3 regions of the Lysinibacillus sp. UGB7 genome follow, and region 3 is predicted to be linked to each of the others. Evidence: riboswitches for the same ligand, from Rfam matches in the RefSeq annotation. Region 3 holds a riboswitch; each other region holds the start of a gene.

Region 1 (6,747 bases), on a different contig from region 3:
ATTAAAATTACCGTTATTGTGGTGTTTATCATAGCAGGATTAGTTTTATTGCTTGTTACTTTTGGCAATCATACAGCTGTTGGCTTTTCTAATTTAACGGAGCACGGTGGATTCTTTCCAAACGGTTCAACGGGCCTAATAGCTGCAATGCTTGTGGTTATTTACTCTTATGGTGGTACTGAAATTATTGGTATTACGTTAGCTGAAACGAAAAATCCTGAGAAAGTAGTACCCAAAGCTGTGCGCAGTACATTAGTACGTATTGTGACCTTCTATCTACTGCCTTTCTTCATTATCGTTAGCTTAATTCCTTGGAATGAAGTAAATGGCGTATCAGAAAGCCCGTTTGTAATGGTATTTAAAATGATTGGTATTCCAGGGGCCGACCATATTATGAACGCTGTTGTTATACTCGCAATTATTTCATCTATGAACTCTGGCCTTTATGGTTCATCACGCGTTCTATATACACAGGCTGTGGACGGGCGTATTCCTAAAATCTTTGCTCATTTATCGAAAAGGAAAGTGCCGGTATATGCTATATTGATGTGTACGTTAGCTTTATATATGGGCGTAATCATTTCTTTATTTGCCGGAAGCAAAACTTTTGACTTTCTGATGGGTTCACTGGGATACACTGTGTTATTTATTTGGTTAATTATTGCGATTGCGCATGTGAAATCACGTAAAAAACAGCCAGAAAAAACAAGTGCTTATGCAGTAAAATGGTTTCCTTATACAACTTGGATAGCAATTATCGCCTTAAGTGCAATTCTGATTGGCATTATTTTTACAACATCTATTATCGTAACAGGTATTACATTAGCCATTTACATTTTTATTACTTTAACTTATGTATATAAGGGACGTTATCAAGGAAATTCGGCTAAATAATAATTCAACATAATGCCTTTTTCGACTCTTTTATACTTGTTTTTCATAAATTATGCAGTCAAGGCAGATTGTTCGCTCAAGTGAATTTATCCATGCTATACTACAAGCATAGTAAGTTTAAGGAGGATTTCAAATGGCAATTGTACATGCAACAGATGCAACTTTCCAAGATGATATTAAAGAAGGGTTAGTACTAGTAGACTTTTGGGCTGCTTGGTGCGGACCTTGTAAAATGATTGGACCAGTTCTTGAAGAAATGGATGCTGCAGGGAACGCAGCTAGAATCGTAAAAGTAGACGTAGATAACAACCAAGGTACTGCAGCGCAATACCAAGTTATGTCTATCCCATCACTACTGTTATTTAAAGATGGTGAGTTAGTAGACAAAACAGTTGGTTTCCAACCAAAAGAAGCGCTAGAAGCTTTCATCGCTAAACACGCTTAATAAGTAGTAAAGGAAAGCCAGGCCATCTATTGATGTGCTTGGCTTTTTTTCGTTATATAATGTAAGAAAAGGGGGGGCAGGTAGGCGATGAATGATTTAATCAAACGCAAGCTTGACATTTTACCAGATCAGCCTGGCTGCTATTTGATGAAGGATAGGCAAGGCACGATTATTTATGTAGGAAAGGCCAAAATACTTAAAAACCGAGTGCGCTCTTATTTTACGGGGACACATGAGGGGAAAACACAACGCCTCGTTAGCGAAATTGAGGATTTTGAGTACATTGTGACGTCGTCAAACCTAGAAGCACTTATTTTAGAGCTTAATCTCATCAAACTGCACGATCCGAAATACAATGTCATGCTAACAGACGATAAAACATACCCATATTTAAAAATTACAAATGAAAAAAATCCACGTCTTATTACGACTCGAAAGGTAAAAAAAGATAAGGCGAAGTATTTCGGCCCATACCCAAATGCATACGCTGCAAGTGAAACTAAAAAGCTACTTGATCGTTTATATCCACTCAGAAAATGTGTGCAATTACCGTCCAAAGTTTGCTTGTACTATCATATGGGACAATGTATAGCACCTTGTGTGAAAGACATTGATGCACAAATTTATCACGATATGATTGAGGATATGACGAAGTTTTTAAATGGTGGGGTTGAAGCTGTAAAAAAAGAACTTGAAGAGAAAATGCTTGCGGCAGCTGAAAATCTAGAGTTTGAGCGGGCGAAGGAATTCCGCGATCAAATTGCTCATATCGATACAGTTATGCAAAAGCAAAAAATTGTGTCGAGTGATACGACGAACCGAGATGTGTTTGGCTATGCGGTAGAAAAGGGCTGGATGTGTGTGCAGGTCTTTTTCGTGCGACAAGGCAAACTGATTGAGCGAGATGTTTCGATTTTTCCGATTTACCAGGATGCAGAGGAAGAATTTTTAACATTTGTTGGGCGATTTTATGAGAAGCTTGAGCATATTAAGCCAAAAGAAATTTTTATTCCGCAGTCCATTGATGCAACAATTTTAACGGACTTACTTGCTGTGAAGGTGCTTACACCAAAGCGTGGTCAGAAAAAAGAGCTGGTCGAGTTGGCGACAAAAAATGCTGAAATTGCGGTTAAGGCTAAGTTCCAACTCATTGAACGACAAGAAGAGCGAACGATTGGTGCGTGTGAGGCACTCGGTGAGGCAATGGGCATATCTGCGCCACTACGCATTGAGGCATTTGATAATAGTCATATGCACGGTGCAGATGCTGTCTCGGCAATGGTTGTGTTTGTTGATGGGAAACCAGCTAAGAAAGAATATCGTAAGTACAAAACGCGCACTGCTGCAAAGCATGATGACTATGGTGCAATGCAGGAAGTGATTCGTCGTCGTTACACAAGAGTATTAAAAGAAGGCTTGCCATTGCCAGATTTAGTACTGATTGACGGTGGTAAAGGGCAAATGGAAGTTGCGCGAGAAGTGTTAGAAGATGAGCTTGGCCTAGTCATGCCAATTGCTGGCTTAGCAAAAGATGATAAGCACAATACATCACAGCTTTTATTTGGGGATCCTCCAGAAGTAATAGCGTTAAAACGTACAAGCGACGGCTTTTATTTATTACAACGTATTCAGGACGAGGTGCATCGTTTTGCGATTACATTCCTCCGACAACAGCACGAGAAAAATGCGATCCAATCGGTACTCGATGGCATTGAGGGTATTGGACCGAAGAGAAAACAACAGTTGCTAAAGCATTTTGGCTCGGTGAAGAAAATACGTGAGGCGAGTGAGCTCGCATTACAAGAAGCGGGTATGCCCGTTAATTTAGCAAGTAATATTTACGCTTATTTTCAGCAAGAGGCATTGTCAAAGGACTAGACATATGCTAACGTAAATATAAGTTTATATTCACTATTTTAGTGATGATAGAGGTGCAAGGTTAAATAGTAGCATATTGGAGGGTGGACAAACCCTTTGATGATGTGCGAAAGGGAAGCTTGCCGAAGTGGAGTATCGTTGTTTCCGATACTTTACTGGTTTTGCATTTAAGAGATGTAAGACTGTCGATTCTTGATGTTTCGGAGAGCTATCACACATGCGCAAGATTTTATATTGTACATGTTGCAGGCAGCTCTCACATTATGTGGGGCTGCCTTTTTGATGTTCCCAGCATGTTTCTTTTACATCATTCATGTATCCTCAATTTCTCAAAGTGGGTGATGAATACCAAAATGGTTTGCTAGACTGCGGAGATACAGTTGCGGATTGTACGCTAAAATCGGCCCTCACTGCGGTAAGCTATCTGAGCGAAAGCAACAGGATACTTGTATCGACAGCTAAGTGATTAACTTCATATTGGCTAGAGCACAGGTGGCAGTTGATAAGAATGACTTTTGTCAGTACAAGTCACAATCCGTATCCAAATTATACTGAGGCGTAAATGAGTTAGAAGGAGAATGATAACGATGACGAGAATTGTACTAAAATTTGGTGGAGCAGCGATAGCGTCAACAGATCGTATTCAGGAGTTCGCAAAAAAGGCAGTTGCCGAAAAAAATCGTGGACTAGATGTAGTGGTTGTGACATCAGCAATGGGACGTACTGCAAAAGAGTTAGCAAAGATGGCTCGCGATTTATCGGACGATGCTTCAAAGCGTGAACTGGATGTACTATTTTCAACAAGTTCACAAGTTGCAAGTGCGTTATGTGCGATTGCTCTTCAGGAAGCAGGTTATGATGCAGTGTCTTTAACCGGTTGGCAGGCAGGCTTACTAACTGATGCCAAGCACCGCAACGCACGCATTGGAGACGTTGCTGTCAATCGTATTGAAAAACATTTAGCGCAGGGTCAAATCGTAGTAGTTGCTGGTGAACAAGGCATTGATGGGGCTCAGAATATTACAACGCTCGGTAAAGGTGGGGCGGAAACGACAGCGGTTGCCATCGCTGCAGCAATCAATGCTGAAAGAGTAGATATTTTCACAAATGTAGAAGGCGTTTATACAGCAGATCCCAATCATATTTTAGGCGCGAAAAAGTTAAAGGAAATTTCGTATGATGAAATGTTAGAGCTTTCAAATTTAGGTTCGCATATTTTACATCCACGTGCAGTGGAACTCGCGAAGAAGTTCCAAATCCCTGTCATTATTCGTTCGTGTGAGCTGGATGTGACAGGTACCTTATTAAAGGAGGAAGTTGAAGTGGAAAAAAATTTAATCGTACGTGGTGTTGCTTTTGAATCAGACATTATTCGTTTAACAGTCGGGTATGATGCTTATTCTGATGCATCCTTAGCAGATATGTTTACGGTACTGGCAGAGAATCGCATCAATGTAGATATTATCGTACAAGCTATTATTGATGGCTTAAAGCCGTCAGTATCCTTTACGATTTTGAAAGAGGAATTTGCACAAGCTCTACACGTTTTAGAAAATAGTAAATTATCATTGGGTTTTAGCTTTGCTGATTTTGAAGTTGGCCTAGCGAAGGTTTCGATTATTGGCTCGGGAATGGCGTCCAACCCAGGTGTTGCTGCACGTATGTTTGATCGGTTACGTCGTGAGGGCATCCCTGTGAAAATGGTAAGTACCTCAGAAATTAAAGTATCCGTAGTCGTACCACAGGACGATATGATTCAAGCAGCTAATGCTTTACATGCGGAGTTTAATTTAGCTGAAGCGCTTCAAGAATAGATAATGGGGGTGTGTCGAAAATCAAGGACGCATTCTGTATAATTTGTTTATAACAATTTGTAACTTTAGTGAATATTCAGACAGTGCTGATAGTGATATTAAAGTAAGAAAGGATTGCCATTCACCATTTAATGGAATGACAATCCTTATTCGATTACTCTGTCGGAATGGTGTTCATGATACGTTCCTTCACATCCCACTTGACGGTAAACATTATAAGCTGTTGTTTTTCGCGTTTTTCATCATAGCACTCAGTCAAATAGCCTTTTGCTTGCTGAATCTGCTCCGCTATAAATCCTGCTTCAAGTCGAAAGCTTCGATTTCTAAGCTGTAAAAGTGCTGGCTCATTTGTTAAATGGAAGATACGTCCATCCTTTGATTCCTTCGTAAGTTCTAGAGTACCCCAGCAGGCATCTGCGAAAAATGCGATAAGTTCTTCTTGACTTTTACAGGGGAACTTCCGAGCAAGCTCTTTTCCAGCCCAATAAAGCACTTCATCTTCATGTTTACCAAGAATGGAAGATAGAATATGATCGCGAATTATCTCATACCCAAATGATGAGATTGTAGGAGATGGAGTATTTAACATTGATATCCTTCTTTCTTAGAATTTTCTTATAATTTGGTAGTGATAAAGTAAAGATAGATTTTTCGAGAAAAAATGACGCATCATGTACTAGATTATTACTTTAATAAGGGCTATTAAAAACTCCGAGTTGCCTTGACGCTCGTAGCTCTTGAGAGTACAATAAACATGTCATAATATTGTACCATGATGAAATACACAGTCAATGAAGTTTCATTTACAAAATGGTGACTTCTTTTGTTGTGCTATTTTAAGTACTAAGGGGGGTAACAGTCTTGTCGAAAGATCGAGAGTTTTTATGGCGCCGCTTACATTCTCTACTTGGTGTCATACCAGTAGGTTTGTTTTTGGCGTTCCACTTGTCATTAAACTTCACTGCTGTTGGCGGTGAAGAAGCTTACAATGATGCAACAGGGGCGATGGAATTAGTTCCACATTCTCTATTGTTGCTAATGGAATGGGTAATTATTTATATCCCATTAATGTTCCACGCTTTCTATGGTGTGTTCATTGCTTTTACAGCTACACCAAATACAGGTCGTTTTAGCACATACCGTAACTGGATGTTCTCATTACAACGCTTCACTGGTGTATTCCTAGTGATTTTCATTGCATGGCACATTTTCCAAACTCGTATTCAAAAAGCACTTGGAGCGCACGTTGAATATGACATGATGGCAGATATTGTTGCAAATCCATTCATGCTTGGATTCTACATTGTTGGTATTTTATCAGCAACTTTCCACTTATCAAACGGTTTATGGGCATTCTTAGTAAGCTGGGGTATTACACAATCTCCTCAGGCTCAAAAGATTGCTACTTATGTAACAAACATTATTTTCGTAATTCTAAGTGTTATGGGTGTGGCTGCAATTTTAGCTTTTGTGTAAGTACGTGAAAACTAAAAGAGGACATGCAATCATTGCAATTTTTTAAGAGGAGTGAGAAATAATCATGGCGAAAAGCAAAATAATTGTTGTCGGCGGCGGTCTAGCCGGTCTGATGGCAACGATTAAAGCAGCTGAAGTTGGTACTGAAGTTGATTTATTCTCATTAGTTCCTGTAAAACGCTCACACTCTGTATGTGCGCAAGGCGGAATTAATGGTGCGGTTAATACGAAAGGTGAAGG
Region 2 (6,747 bases), on a different contig from region 3:
TTGTTGCGTTAAATATATATCTATTATGGGAAACTATATTTGCTTAAAAAATGCCAGGCGCTCTAACAATTCAACATTGTTAAAGTGCCTGGCATTATCTTGTATCTGAAACATCAATATTCAGAATTGTTCGCAAATTGTTTGCGTGCCAGGCACCCTTAAACATCCACTCTTTCAATATTCCTAATGGATATGTAGGCAACACCTATCCCAATGATCGCCAATGTTATTGGGATAACTATAATATCATTTAAAGAAAAATTACCTGTATTAGAAGATACGACCATGACAATTAACAAGGAAGAAAGTATTGTCGCTGGAATCGAATATTTTTTCATGCCAAAGTACAAAGGAATAAGTGACATGCCTGTCGCTGCAACAGCGTTCATAAGCATCGAAGGGAGTTGTTGCATAACTACAGAATTCGTTAATGTATCTGGAATTAAATGATAGGTTGCACTAATGAAACAAAATATTGCCGTAATAAACACATTCGAAATAACAATGGTACTGAACGTAAAAATGATAACAATTGCAAGCTTTGCGGCAATTAAATTTTTTCTTTTAATGGGATACATAAATGCTGTAGTAATTGTTCGATTTTTATATTCTCCAATAATTAGCTTGGCAATTAATGTACCAGCAAAGACAATAAATACCCCTCTTACAAAAGAGTCAATGACCGTTAGTGCTGTCTGGTAGTTTTCGATCGCAGTATCTTCTTCTATTTTCGAGATAAACAAGATCAGAAACATAAAGCCTAATATGGTGAAATTTGCAATAATAGCACCTTTTACATAGGAGCCTAACTGATATTTTTTCATTTCTAAACGCATTAAATTAAGCACTTACTACACCCCCATTAATTAATTTTAAGAAATAATCCTCTAATGAGCTTGTTTTCTTGCTGATTCCTTCAATATCTATATCATGTTCGATCAATGTTTTTGAAATGTCCTTTTGTGAAGTGGAATTTTCATAAATGCGAATGCAGTTCTCTGCAACTAGTTTAAAGTTGGTTATGTTTAATTTATTCTCTAAAATAAATGCAGCTTTTTTCCCATCATTCACAATCACTTCAATATAATCTGTTTGACTACGATTGATAGTTTCCATTGATACCTCTGTTATTAGTCTCCCGTTATTAATAACACCAATCGTGTCAGCCAACAGTTCGATTTCTCCTAAAATATGACTTGAAATAATAATTGTTATGCCATATTCTTTACATAGCATAACGAATAACTCACGGAGCTCTTTGATCCCAATGGGATCAAGTCCGTTTATCGGCTCATCTAGGATAAGTAATTCTGGTTTTGTAATAATTGCTCGTGCAATGCCCAATCGCTGTTTCATGCCAAGTGAAAAGTCTTTTACACGCTTGCTATCCGTTTTGGTTAGCTTTACTAAATCTAGTACATGACTAATTTCATTTTTGTCGTAATACCCCATATATTCGCAATGTAGTTCTAGGGTTTCTCTGGCAGTTAACTTCTCATAGAAAATTGGGTATTCAATAATGGTCCCCATTCTTTTTAGTACTTCGTAGGATTGATCCGTTAATTTTTCGCCGAAGATTTCGATATCCCCACTTGTTGGCTTTGTAAGGTTTGTTAGCATTTTCATTACAGTCGTTTTCCCTGCACCATTGGGACCCAAAAAACCATATATCTCCCCTTTCTTCACATGCATATTGACGTCAGAAGCAACTTCTTTTCCTTCATATACTTTTGTAAGTTGGTTTGTTTTCACAATATAAGTCATCTTTACCTCTCCCTAATATGTGTCTTTCTTTATTATAAAAAGTAAAGCTCTCTATTTTATTACTTGATTCTTACTTATTTCTTAAATGAAGTAAAAAGCCTGTAGAGCATTATCAGCTCCACAAGCAGATTCGTTTAATACATCATTCTTTTTAGAGAAACAGTAAAAACCGTTTTCTCATAGGGGATACTGGAAAGGTGAATGGAGCCATTCATTATTTCTACAAGTCTTTTCGTTATCGTTAAGCCAAGCCCACTTCCTTGGAATGATTTATTTCTTGAATCTTCTAGCGTATACATTCTTTCAAAAACATTATCTACATGGTATTCATCGATACCCTTCCCACGATCCCATACATCAACATATATAGCGACGTCGTCATGTCTAACCACTAGGCCAATTACATTCCCTTCTGCGCCATATGCAAGTGCATTGGACAGTAAATTGTTCAAAATTCTATCCAGTGCTTCTTCATTGCCGAGTGCAAAAACAGGTGTTTCTGGTATTGCAATGTCTATTTTGAGTCCCATAGACGTTACTATATCGTAAAATGACAGGATGTTTTTTCTACAGATTTCACTCACATTTATCTTAGTTATTGGATAATCTGTGTCTCCTGCTTCAATTTTAGCAAGATCGAAGAATGTATGGATAATGCTCAATACTTCCAGTGTTTTAGCATGAACCCCTGAGAGCAATCGTTGTCGCTCTTCACCGCTTATAGGCTTGTCTAGTTGTAGCATCTCGATATATCCAAGGACAACAGTTAGCGGCGTTTTGAGATCGTGTGAAATATTAGCCAGCATCTTTTTCATAGAACCTTCCATTTTCCGATGTGTAGCCAATATTCTTTGATTATGATCCAGTAATGTATTCATAGCATTGAGTAATTGCTTTGTTTCATGATTAGCTGTCGAAACTAGAATTTTTTCATTTGTTTGTTCAGTCATTATGGATTGCAGCTTTTTACGCATGTAATGAATAGTTGTATTTTGATTTTTCTTGTCTTTCACCTGAAAACAAGTAATTCCGATGAGTAATACAATAATAATAGATAGTAACATAACCATACGATCAACCTTCTAACTTATAGCCAATTCCCCATAATGTTTTAATGTATTGGGGATTGGATGGATCATCTTCAATTTTTTCTCGTAGTCTCCTTATATGGACATTGATAATATTTTCATCACCATAGTATTCGTCATTCCAAATCAGTTGATAGATTTGCTGCTTTGTAAATACTCGATTACAATTAGTCGCAAACAGTTTTAAGATGCCAAACTCTTTTGAGGTAAGCTTGACTTTTTGCTGATTTTTTTCTACAGAAAAATTGATAATATCAATTGTTAAATCACCAATTATCAATACATCTTGCTGTTCTTCTATATGATGCGCATACTTTGTCGCTCTTCTTATGGCAGCTTTTACCCTAGCTGAAAACTCCAACATTGAAAAAGGTTTTGCAATATAATCATCGGCTCCTAAGCCTAATCCGAGTGCTTTATCGACATCACTATCTTTTGCGGACATGATAATAATTGGAAGTGCTTCTTTTTGACGAATAATCTTTAAAACTTCTAATCCATCCAGTTTTGGTATCATAATATCCAAAATAACTAAATCAAACGAAGTACTTACGCATTGTTGTACAGCCTCTTCACCATTTAAGACAGAAGTAACGAGATATCCCTCCATCAATAAAAAATTTTCCACCATTTCTCGAATGGCTTCATCGTCTTCTACTAGTAATATATGTTTTTGCATAATATGCACCTCTTCTTAAGAGAAACTTTTCATCATTAAAAATACCTTTTGATTATAATAACTTTCCATATCTATAATACCTTACCATAAAAAAGAAATTCGTAATATTTTTATATAAAATCAAAAAAGCTATCCCGTTCGTCATATTACAATGACTTACAGGATAGCCCTTTAGCTATGTTCTATTTTTCCACTTTCAAATCACAGTCCTTAAGCGGAATCATTTTCGTTTTATTTTTCACTTTAAAGCCAATCCATAATGCTAAAAACAGTGGTATTCCAATGTATGAAACAAATACACCATTCCAGTCAATTGTTTCACCTGTAAAGGCCGTGTAGTTTTGACCAACTACAACAATCATACAAACCGTAAATGCAAAGATTGGTCCAAATGGATATAGCTTTGCTTTATAAGGTAGTAATTTCGAATCTAAGCCTTGAGCCTCAAAAGCTCTACGGAAACGGTAGTGGCTAAAGGCAATACCGAGCCATGCAATGAAGCCTGACATACCTGAGGCATTTAGAAGCCATATATAGACAACCCCGTCACCAAAAAATGATGCTAGAAATGCAAGACTGCCTACTGCTAATGTCGCCATTAAAGCATAAATTGGAATCCCACGGCGACTTAACTTCATAAAGAATTTTGGTGCATGGCCATCCACGGCTAATTGCCATAGCATACGCGATGACGCATATAGCCCTGAGTTCCCCGCCGAAAGCATAGCTGTTAAAATAATCGCATTCATCAGGGAAGCCGCAAAGGCAATTCCTAATCGATCAAATACTAGCGTAAATGGAGATACCGCAATATCTTCAGATAGTAAACGTGCATCTGTAAACGGAATGAGCATACCAATTGCTGCAATCGCTAAAATATAGAATAAAATAATACGCCAGAAAACGGATTTCACTGCTTTTGGAATATTTTTTCCTGGGTCATCTGTTTCCCCAGCTGTAATGCCTAGAAGCTCTGTCCCTTGGAACGAGAATCCTGCTGCTAAGAAGATACCAAATGTAGCAAGGAATCCACCATGGAATGGCCCATCGCTAATGAAGAAATTCGTGAAGCCTACGGGTGCTTGCCCTCCCAAAATCCCAAATATCATCAGAATACTGATAATAATGAAGATAATAACGGTTGCCACCTTGATCATGGCAAACCAATATTCACTTTCACCGTAGCTTTTTACCGATAAAAGATTAAATGATAGTACGATGGCAATAAACAATACTGTCCAAAGTGCTGACGAGCTATCTGGGAACCAGTATTTCATAATTAGAGAGACAGCTGCAATTTCCGCTGCAATCGTAATAGCCCAGTTATACCAGTAATTCCAACCAAGTGCAAAACCAAGTGCTGGATCTACAAATTTACTTGCGTACGTACTAAACGAACCCGATGAAGGCATATAGGCAGCCATTTCTCCTAAGCTCGTCATTAAAAAATACACCATAATGCCAATTAAGGCATAAGCAAGCAATGCGCCACCAGGACCCGCCTGTGCAATGGCACCACCACTAGCTAAAAATAGCCCAGTACCAATTGTGCCGCCTAACGAAATCATTGTTATATGACGACTTTTTAGTTCTTTTTTCAACTTCGGCGGTTTATGCCCAAGCTGATTAACTTTTATTTCACTCACGTTAAAGCTTCCTTCCTTTTATAAGAGGTCCTCATATTCACCTCGACGTAATTGTACCCATTGTTTTTACGCTTCATAACCATTGCGTTTAGGTACAGTAAATTAATGCGTACATATCAGTTAGCGGAGATACTATTTTTACGTAAGTAGGTAATAAAATACCTACCGAATAGAAATAAAAAACGCCATCACATGAACGTTGTGATGGCTAAGTTAATCCCCAGTTCTTTCAAATGATAGCGCAACACGTCATTCCAACGTGACAGTTCTGTTCCTTTCGGAAACAGCCCCAGCATGAGGTTTTCAAGTCCCCTCACACTTCGGCGGTATTTCCTTTCAGCTAACATCTTTAATGCTTGTCATTTCCATTAGCGTACTTATAAATACCGCGACCTCTACCTCAATACAAACATGAGGCATGTAATTATTAAATTTATGATGTTATTCAGTCTATCATACGACCTTTGACATTTCAATAACAATAGTAATGTTCAATATTTTGTGAATTTTCTACCATTTTTAATAGTATGGTAAAGTGGTATAGTTGTTCGAATTATTAATGTTTTAATTCAAGGAGGATTTATTTTGACAACTAATGAACATTCTACTTATCCTAGCAAAAAAATTAGCTGGAAGGGAAAAACTCTGTTACTTGTCATCGGTGTTATTTTTATAGCTTCTACATTACGGATGCCACTAACTGTCGTTGGTCCCATTATTTCTTTCATTCGTGAAAGTCTTGGCATTTCCAACGTACTCGCTGGCTTTTTGACAACAATTCCATTACTAGCTTTTGCGATAGTATCACCGTTTGCACCAGTTGTTGCACGCAAATTAGGCATTGAATTGACATTGTTTTTATCCACGATCTTATTAGCATGTGGCATTGTCACACGCTCCCTTGGTACAACTACATTACTCGTTCTCGGAACGGTACTAATTGGCGTTGCCATTTCTTTTGGTAATGTGCTTATTCCAGGCTTACTGAAATTGAAATTTCCTTATCATGTTGGTTTACTAATGGCTTTCTTCACGGTGTCGATGAATCTTTCAGCAGGTGTAGGTGCGGGTATTAGCTATCCAGTAGCCCATTCGTCCCTTGATTGGCAAGGCGCTCTCGGGGTAGCTCTTATTCTAGTTGTCTTAACAATTTTGGTTTGGATTCCACAATTGCAAGCAAATAAACCTGAACCTACTGTCGCATCTATGAAAACGCGTATACCTTTATGGAAATCACCTGTAGCTTGGGCTGTTACGGGCGCAATGGGGTTACAATCACTCATATTTTATACGACAGCGGCATGGATTCCTGAAATTTATATTGCCCAAGGTCTCGCTGCCGACCGTGCTGGCTGGATGTTTTCAACCATGCAGTTTTCACAAATACCTATGGCTCTAGTTGTGCCTATTATTGCAAGCAAGATGAAATCCCAACGTCCACTTGTCGTCATTTTTACAGTATTTTATTTAATCGGCTTTACTGGTTTGGTAATGGAGTGGACAAGTTTTGCAGTTCTCTGGATGGTACTTATTGGATTAGCTGGGGGCGCTTCATTTGCGTTAGCGATGA
Region 3 (6,747 bases):
GATTTTGCTACAGAAATTGAACGTCTCGATCAACGAATTTATGATTTACAGGTTTCTCAACAAGTAGCCCTACAGACAGCTCCACAAATACGTATGATTCAGCAAGCTAATCAAACACTCGCAGAAAAAATTGAATTTTCAATTGTTACGCTTATCCCGCTCTGGAAAAATCAATTGGCCATGATGTTATCGATGAATATGGACACTCATTATGCACAGCTTGAGGAGCGGTTGGCACGTACAAACGAACGCTTAACTAACGTTACCTTTGAACAACAGGTAACGAGATTTAAAGAAACACAACGTGAGCTTCAATCGGCTATTCAAGATGTCTTTGCACTGCACACGGCAACAGAAAAAGAAAAGCAACAGCTCCAAGATGTAACCGAACTGAAAAGATAGATAGTAGTGTACTGTAATAATCCTAAAAGTGTTACTCGTTATAAACACAACAAGGGGGTGTCTCAAAAATAAATTTGAGACACCCCTTGTTTTTGGCTCAACTAAAATAATCTTTATAGTAGCCGCCAATATTCCCAGTATTGTCGATAATGAAGACGAATTCTTCTGTTTCATTTTTCACTTCATATTCTTTCCCAACTGTTAATACGTTTGAAACTAAGTATTTTGATGCATTTGTATGTTTACAAGTGACTGTGCGTAGTGTTGGCGCATCTTTCCATTTTAAATGTAACATAATCTCTTTACCTCTCTTTACTAGCACTTGGCTAACGTCTATTTTTATTGTGTACAAACAGTGATCAGCGTCTCACTTAAAGCGAAGTATAAGTAGAGACATCTACCTGATAGCTGAAGTACCAGATGTTCAACGAATAATCACTGGAGAACTGATAAATACCCCATCAATTATGTTTCACTTTATTTTATACGATTTTCGTACTTTTGTGGAGAAAAAAACCATAGAAGTTGATATTTTGTCCGTAAAGACAGTTTGCATGTCCTTTCAAACCTGATACAATTCTAACAAGAGGTGTTTGTTCATGAGCTTTGGTAGTATACCGCAATGGTTTTTTATTATTGCAATTGCATTTGTGATTTGCTTTGTTTTATATTCAGAATGGAATTCCAGAAAATAAGTGAGCCTGATTAAACAGACTCACTTCACATTGACGACAAAAGGTATTTGGTATGTCATCATGCCGAATACCTTTTGAAATTTTATCAGAAATAACAGTTGCAAATCGCTCTTACTAACGACAGTCGTACGCTAAGAGCAACTATTGTCTGCCATTTTTGGACTTTGTCATGGCAATTGGGATTGCGTTCATCTTTACTATTTTTCGTCATTCTATCCATTCCCCTAATCATTTATAGACATACACTAGTGGATTGAACGCAGGCGCAAAAGGCCCCGTAGGCGTGTAGCGGCGTGGTGATTGAAGCCATACCCGGGCCCATAGCGAACAGCAACTTGTCCATATAGACGCTTCTATTGTAAAAAAGACTATAAACAAACTCTATTCTTGAGTTTGTTTATAGTCTGATGTGAGCCTAATTTAACAGGCTCGCTTTTCATTTTACCGTGTCCTAAGACGGCACTAGTATATATAGTCACTTTTGCAAAGCAACTGATGAGGCATTTTTTTATTTCAAAGTTCGTTTTAAAAACTCTTTTGTTCGTTCATGCTCTGGATTTACTAACACTTTGGATGGTGAGCCCTCTTCTACAATCACACCTTTATCCATAAATACGACACGATCTGCGACTTCTTTTGCAAACTCCATTTCATGTGTAACAATGAGCATCGTGTTCCCTGCATCAGCTAGTTGACGCATTACTTTTAATACTTCCCCGACCATCTCAGGATCTAGGGCAGACGTTGGTTCATCAAAAAGCATTACTTCGGGATTCATCGACAATGCCCTTGCTATGGCAACACGCTGTTTTTGACCACCAGATAGCTGACGAGGCTTCGCATTAACGTATTGTGCCATACCAACGATTTCAAGGTATTTTAAAGCCGTTTTCTCAGCTTCCTCTTTCGAACGTTTTAACACTTTGATTTGACCAACTGTACAATTTTTTAGAACATCATGATTATTAAACAAGTTAAACTGCTGGAATACCATTCCTAAATGCGTACGATATTCTTGAATATTATGTTTTTCATCTAAAATATTTTCGCCCTTGAAAATTATTTGACCACCACTTGGCATTTCTAATAAATTAATACAGCGCAGTAGTGTTGATTTACCAGATCCTGAAGAACCGATTAAACATACAACCTCTCCTTTTTCAACCTGGAAATTTACATCTTTTAACACTTGGTTACGTCCAAATGATTTACTTAAATGTTCAATTTGAATGACTGCCATTTGTGCGTCCCCCTATACTGTTTCTTTCTGTTCTTTTTGATAGGCATCTGGGCCATCAAGTCTTTTTTCTACATACAATAAAATACGTGATGCTGTAAATGTCATGATAAAGTACAATACACATGCGACGAAGAACGATTCAAAATAACGGAAATTATTGCCGGCAACAGATTTTGTTTGGAAAAATAATTCCGTTACACCAATAACATTTAATACCGCTGTATCTTTAATATTCATAATTAATTGATTACCTGTCGCAGGTAAAATGTTACGGGCCACTTGTGGTAAGACAACATGCATCATAATTTGGAAATGATTCATACCAATCGCAGAAGCTGCTTCATATTGTCCTCTATCAATAGAAACAATACCACCCCGTACGATTTCAGCCATGTATGCACCTGTATTTAGAGAAACTACTAAAATACCAGCTGTAATAAAGTGCATATCAATACCAAATGCAATGTCTAATCCGTAATAGACCACCATAGCTTGTACAATCATTGGTGTACCACGGAAAAATTCAACGTAGCATGTCAATATAAAGTTAAAAAGCTTTAAAATGTAATGCTTTACGCCCTTTTTACGTGTTGGAATGGTATGCATAATCCCAATGAAAAATCCGATGAATGCACCAATAATTGTACTAATCGTTGAAATAAGTAACGTATAATACGCACCCCGTAAAAACATTTGCCAGTTGTTTTCTATAATAGAAATAATCCATTCAAAACTCATGATGCTCCTCCTAACAACTTCTTGTTGCTTGTTCATATCAATTTTGTCTCGGCCTAAAATGTCTTACATTTGAATTGAGCATGCTTCTTTCAAATTATGTGACTTTCACCCAAGACATTACTACTATTCAATGAGGCTTCACCGAATAAAAATCGTCATAGACTGCACGGGCTAAGTTGCCCGTGCAACCACGTTATTGTGCTGCTGGTTGTTGAAGAATTGCATCTTCCATAATCTTTTGTCGATCATCATCTGAAATGCCTTTTAGAATTTCATTGATTTTATCTAAATTAGCATCTTCTTTACGTAAACCAACCGCAATAGACGTATTTGAGATATCTGTATCAAAGCCTTCTTCAAATGACACAAATGCAAAGTTTTCATTTGCAGCTGCAGCTGAGATACCTTCAGGTCGTTCAGCTACATAGCCATCGATTTTACCAGCCTCTAATGCAACACGCATTGCTGAGAAGTTTTCCATTGCTGTCTGTTTGTTAACACCTTTGATTTGATCGATTACGTTGTAGTTAGAAGTGTTTAATTGAGATGTAACTTTAGCACCTGAAAAGTCTTGGATTGATTTGGCATTTTCAAACTTGCTACCTTTTTTAATAACCATAACAAAATCTGATGTGTAGTAATTCTCAGTGAAGTCAATTGTTTGCTTACGTTCCTTTGTAGGAGACATGCCAGCCACAATGGCATCAATTTTATTTGATTGTAATGCTGGCACTAGACCGTCCCATTCAAGTTTCACAATTACTAATTCTTTCCCTAAACCTTCAGCCATTTTTTTCGCCATTTGTACATCGTAACCGCCGGCATACTCTGCATTATCAGCAATTTTCACAGCACCATTTGCATCGCCTTGCTGTGTCCAGTTAAATGGAGGATAGCCTGCCTCCATACCTACACGGAATTCGCCACCTTCTTCGTCCGTACCAACGTCTCCAGTCGTCTTTTCTTTTTTGTCGCCAGCACCACATGCAGCTAATACAATTGCAGTCATTGCAGCGAACATAAATAACAACCATTTTCTTTTCATCCAAAACTCCCCTTTTCTGTAAAAAAATAAAACAACTGTACAAAAAAACGACCTAAGTTCAGAACTTAGGTCGTACCTTTTATTAACAGTTGCCCAAATCCTCACTATAATTTCCATGTTTCCGAGATAGCACAACCTAGTAAACTGGAATTATATTTACTAGGACAGTCCTGCACTTATTCACTGCAGACCCAGCATAAAAGTACGAGCTCCTTTTATGCTTCGGCGACATTTCCTTCTTCATTGCGTCCTCGCTTGCTTAAACTCAACAATGAACTAATAAATATCGCGCCTCTACCTCACAATAGAACGTGAGGTTTATTTATTTAATTGATATTTAGATACTACTATAAAAATAGTCTATACGTCAAGCGAATTTTATCATTTTTCAGACTAATGATTTAATTCTAAATATGGGTTTTTAGTAATTTTCTATTAAAAAATCCCGTTTTTTCCAAAATAAATACCACATATTTACTGATACGAAAAAACTCCTCCAAAGCTTTGGAGGAGTTTACTACTTTTCTTAAGAATTTAACAATAAATCTTCTGGATTTTCAAGTAATTCTTTAACAGTTTTAAGGAAGCCTACAGAATCTTTACCATCAATAATACGGTGGTCATAAGATAATGCTAGGTACATCATTGGACGGATTGCAACTTCGCCATCAACTTCAACTGGGCGTTTTTTAATCGTATGCATGCCAAGGATAGCTGCTTGTGTACCGTTCATAATTGGTGTAGACATTAATGAGCCGAATACACCACCGTTAGTGATTGTGAATGAACCACCAGATAGGTCACTTAAGCCTAATTTTTTGTCGCGTGCTTTTTTCGCTAAGTCTGCAATTGAATCTTCAATTTCAGCAAAGTTTTTACGGTCAGCATCGCGTACAACTGGTACTACTAAACCTTCTTCAGTTGATACAGCTACACCGATATCGTAGAAGTTGTTTAAGTGAATTTCATCACCAACAATTTGTGCGTTGACATATGGGTATTTTTTAAGAGCTGCCACTACAGCTTTTGTAAAGAATGACATGAATCCAAGTTTAGAGCCTGTTGATTCAAAGAATTGGTCTTTTTTACGAGAACGTAATGCCATAACGTTCGTCATGTCTACTTCGTTAAATGTTGTTAACATAGCAGTTGATTGCTTAACTTCAAGTAAACGTTTTGCAATTGTTTGACGACGACGGCTCATTTTTTCAACTGTCACTCGTGATTCGTCAACAGCCGCTACTGCTTTAGGTGCTGCTGGAGATGCTTGTGGTGTTGCCACTGGTGCTGTACCATGAGCTGCAACATCTTGTACACGTACACGCCCTTGTGGATCTACTGGAGATACAGCAGCAAGGTCAATGCCTTTTTCACGCGCAAGTTTACGAGCTGCTGGAGATGCGATTACACGCTCACCAGAAGTTTCTTCTACAACTGGAGCTGCTGCTACCGGAGCAGGAGCTGCTTGTGGTGCTGCAGGTGTCACTGCTGCTACTGGAGCTGCTGGAGTAGGAGCTGCACCTTCGCCAGCTTCTACAACTGCAATAACTTGACCTACAAGAACAGTATCGCCTTCTTCAGCTAAAATTTGTGTTAACACACCCGCTTCTTCTGAAATGATTTCAGCGTTTACTTTATCTGTTTCAAGTTCAACGATGAATTCACCTTTTTCAATGCGGTCGCCCACTTTTTTTACCCACTGTGCGATACTACCTTCTGTAATCGATTCTGCTAATTCAGGGACTTTAATTTCAGCCACTTTCATTTCCTCCTTTGATTAACGTGCATAATGCACATAAAAGGGCTACCGCCTAAGGCAAATAGCCCCGTTTTCAGTGATCATTATCTGTTTATTTTACTTTTACTGATTCAGCAACCGCTTCATCAATAATTGCTGCCTGAGCTGCTTTATGAGAATCTGCATCGCCTTCTGAAGTCGAGCTCATTGCAGGACGCCCTACATAACGAAGCTTTTTACCTTCAGAAAGTTCATATAATGTTTCTAATGCGTAATTCCAAGCACCTTGATTTTTAGGCTCTTCTTGTACCCAAGCAATCTCTTTTACATTTGGATACTTAGCTATAATATCAGCTACTTGCGCTGTTGGGAATGGGTAAAGTTGTTCTACACGCACAATGTGTACGTGATCGAAGCTTTCTCCATCTTTTACGCGGTCTGCTAAATCGATCATTACTTTACCAGTACCCAATACAATACGTTCTACAGATTTAGTTTTATTACCTAAACCAGGTTGCTCAATTACTTCTTGGAATGAGCCATTTGCTAATTGTTCAGCATTCGCTGCTGCTAATGGGTGACGCAGTAATGATTTTGGCGATACGACTACAAGTGGACGTACTCCTTCTGTTTCAAGCATTGCTGCTTGACGGCGTAATAAGTGGTAGTAGTTACCTGCATTCGAGCAGTTTGCTACAAACCAGTTATTTTCAGCTGACATTTGTAAGTAACGTTCCACACGACTTGAAGAGTGTTCAGGACCTTGCCCTTCATAGCCGTGAGGTAAAAGAATAACGAAACCAGATTTTTGACCCCATTTAGAGCGTGCCCCTGAAATGAAGTTGTCAAACATTACTTGCGCCATGTTCGCAAAGTCACCAAATTGTGC

What was found. A riboswitch is a leader RNA that binds a small molecule or an ion and turns the genes downstream of it on or off. The one in region 3 is predicted to bind lysine.
Region 1: linked by a shared signal. The riboswitch ahead of ACOMCU_RS23955 (aspartate kinase) and the one ahead of ACOMCU_RS19050 (transporter substrate-binding domain-containing protein) in region 3 are both predicted to bind lysine.
Region 2: linked by a shared signal. The riboswitch ahead of ACOMCU_RS19120 (amino acid permease) and the one ahead of ACOMCU_RS19050 (transporter substrate-binding domain-containing protein) in region 3 are both predicted to bind lysine.

Annotation. Positions count from the first base shown of each region.
Region 1 covers NZ_JBMGUV010000039.1:24,245-30,991, forward strand. The annotation lists gene ACOMCU_RS23940 (amino acid permease) at 1-894, shown strand, start outside; gene trxA (thioredoxin) at 1,028-1,339, shown strand; gene uvrC (excinuclease ABC subunit UvrC) at 1,427-3,217, shown strand; lysine riboswitch at 3,258-3,436, shown strand; gene ACOMCU_RS23955 (aspartate kinase) at 3,805-5,031, shown strand; gene ACOMCU_RS23960 (YslB family protein) at 5,186-5,620, opposite strand; gene ACOMCU_RS23965 (succinate dehydrogenase cytochrome b558 subunit) at 5,893-6,507, shown strand; gene sdhA (succinate dehydrogenase flavoprotein subunit) at 6,572-6,747, shown strand, end outside.
Region 2 covers NZ_JBMGUV010000024.1:314-7,060, reverse strand. The annotation lists gene ACOMCU_RS19145 (Nramp family divalent metal transporter) at 1-47, shown strand, start outside; gene ACOMCU_RS19140 (ABC transporter permease) at 159-848, opposite strand; gene ACOMCU_RS19135 (ABC transporter ATP-binding protein) at 841-1,764, opposite strand; gene ACOMCU_RS19130 (sensor histidine kinase) at 1,899-2,834, opposite strand; gene ACOMCU_RS19125 (response regulator transcription factor) at 2,839-3,531, opposite strand; gene ACOMCU_RS19120 (amino acid permease) at 3,714-5,177, opposite strand; lysine riboswitch at 5,407-5,583, opposite strand; gene ACOMCU_RS19115 (CynX/NimT family MFS transporter) at 5,763-6,747, shown strand, end outside.
Region 3 covers NZ_JBMGUV010000023.1:71,374-78,120, forward strand. The annotation lists gene ACOMCU_RS19030 (toxic anion resistance protein) at 1-402, shown strand, start outside; gene ACOMCU_RS19035 (DUF6501 family protein) at 500-697, opposite strand; gene ACOMCU_RS19040 (amino acid ABC transporter ATP-binding protein) at 1,606-2,337, opposite strand; gene ACOMCU_RS19045 (amino acid ABC transporter permease) at 2,350-3,075, opposite strand; gene ACOMCU_RS19050 (transporter substrate-binding domain-containing protein) at 3,269-4,120, opposite strand; lysine riboswitch at 4,240-4,425, opposite strand; gene odhB (2-oxoglutarate dehydrogenase complex dihydrolipoyllysine-residue succinyltransferase) at 4,647-5,879, opposite strand; gene ACOMCU_RS19060 (2-oxoglutarate dehydrogenase E1 component) at 5,971-6,747, opposite strand, start outside.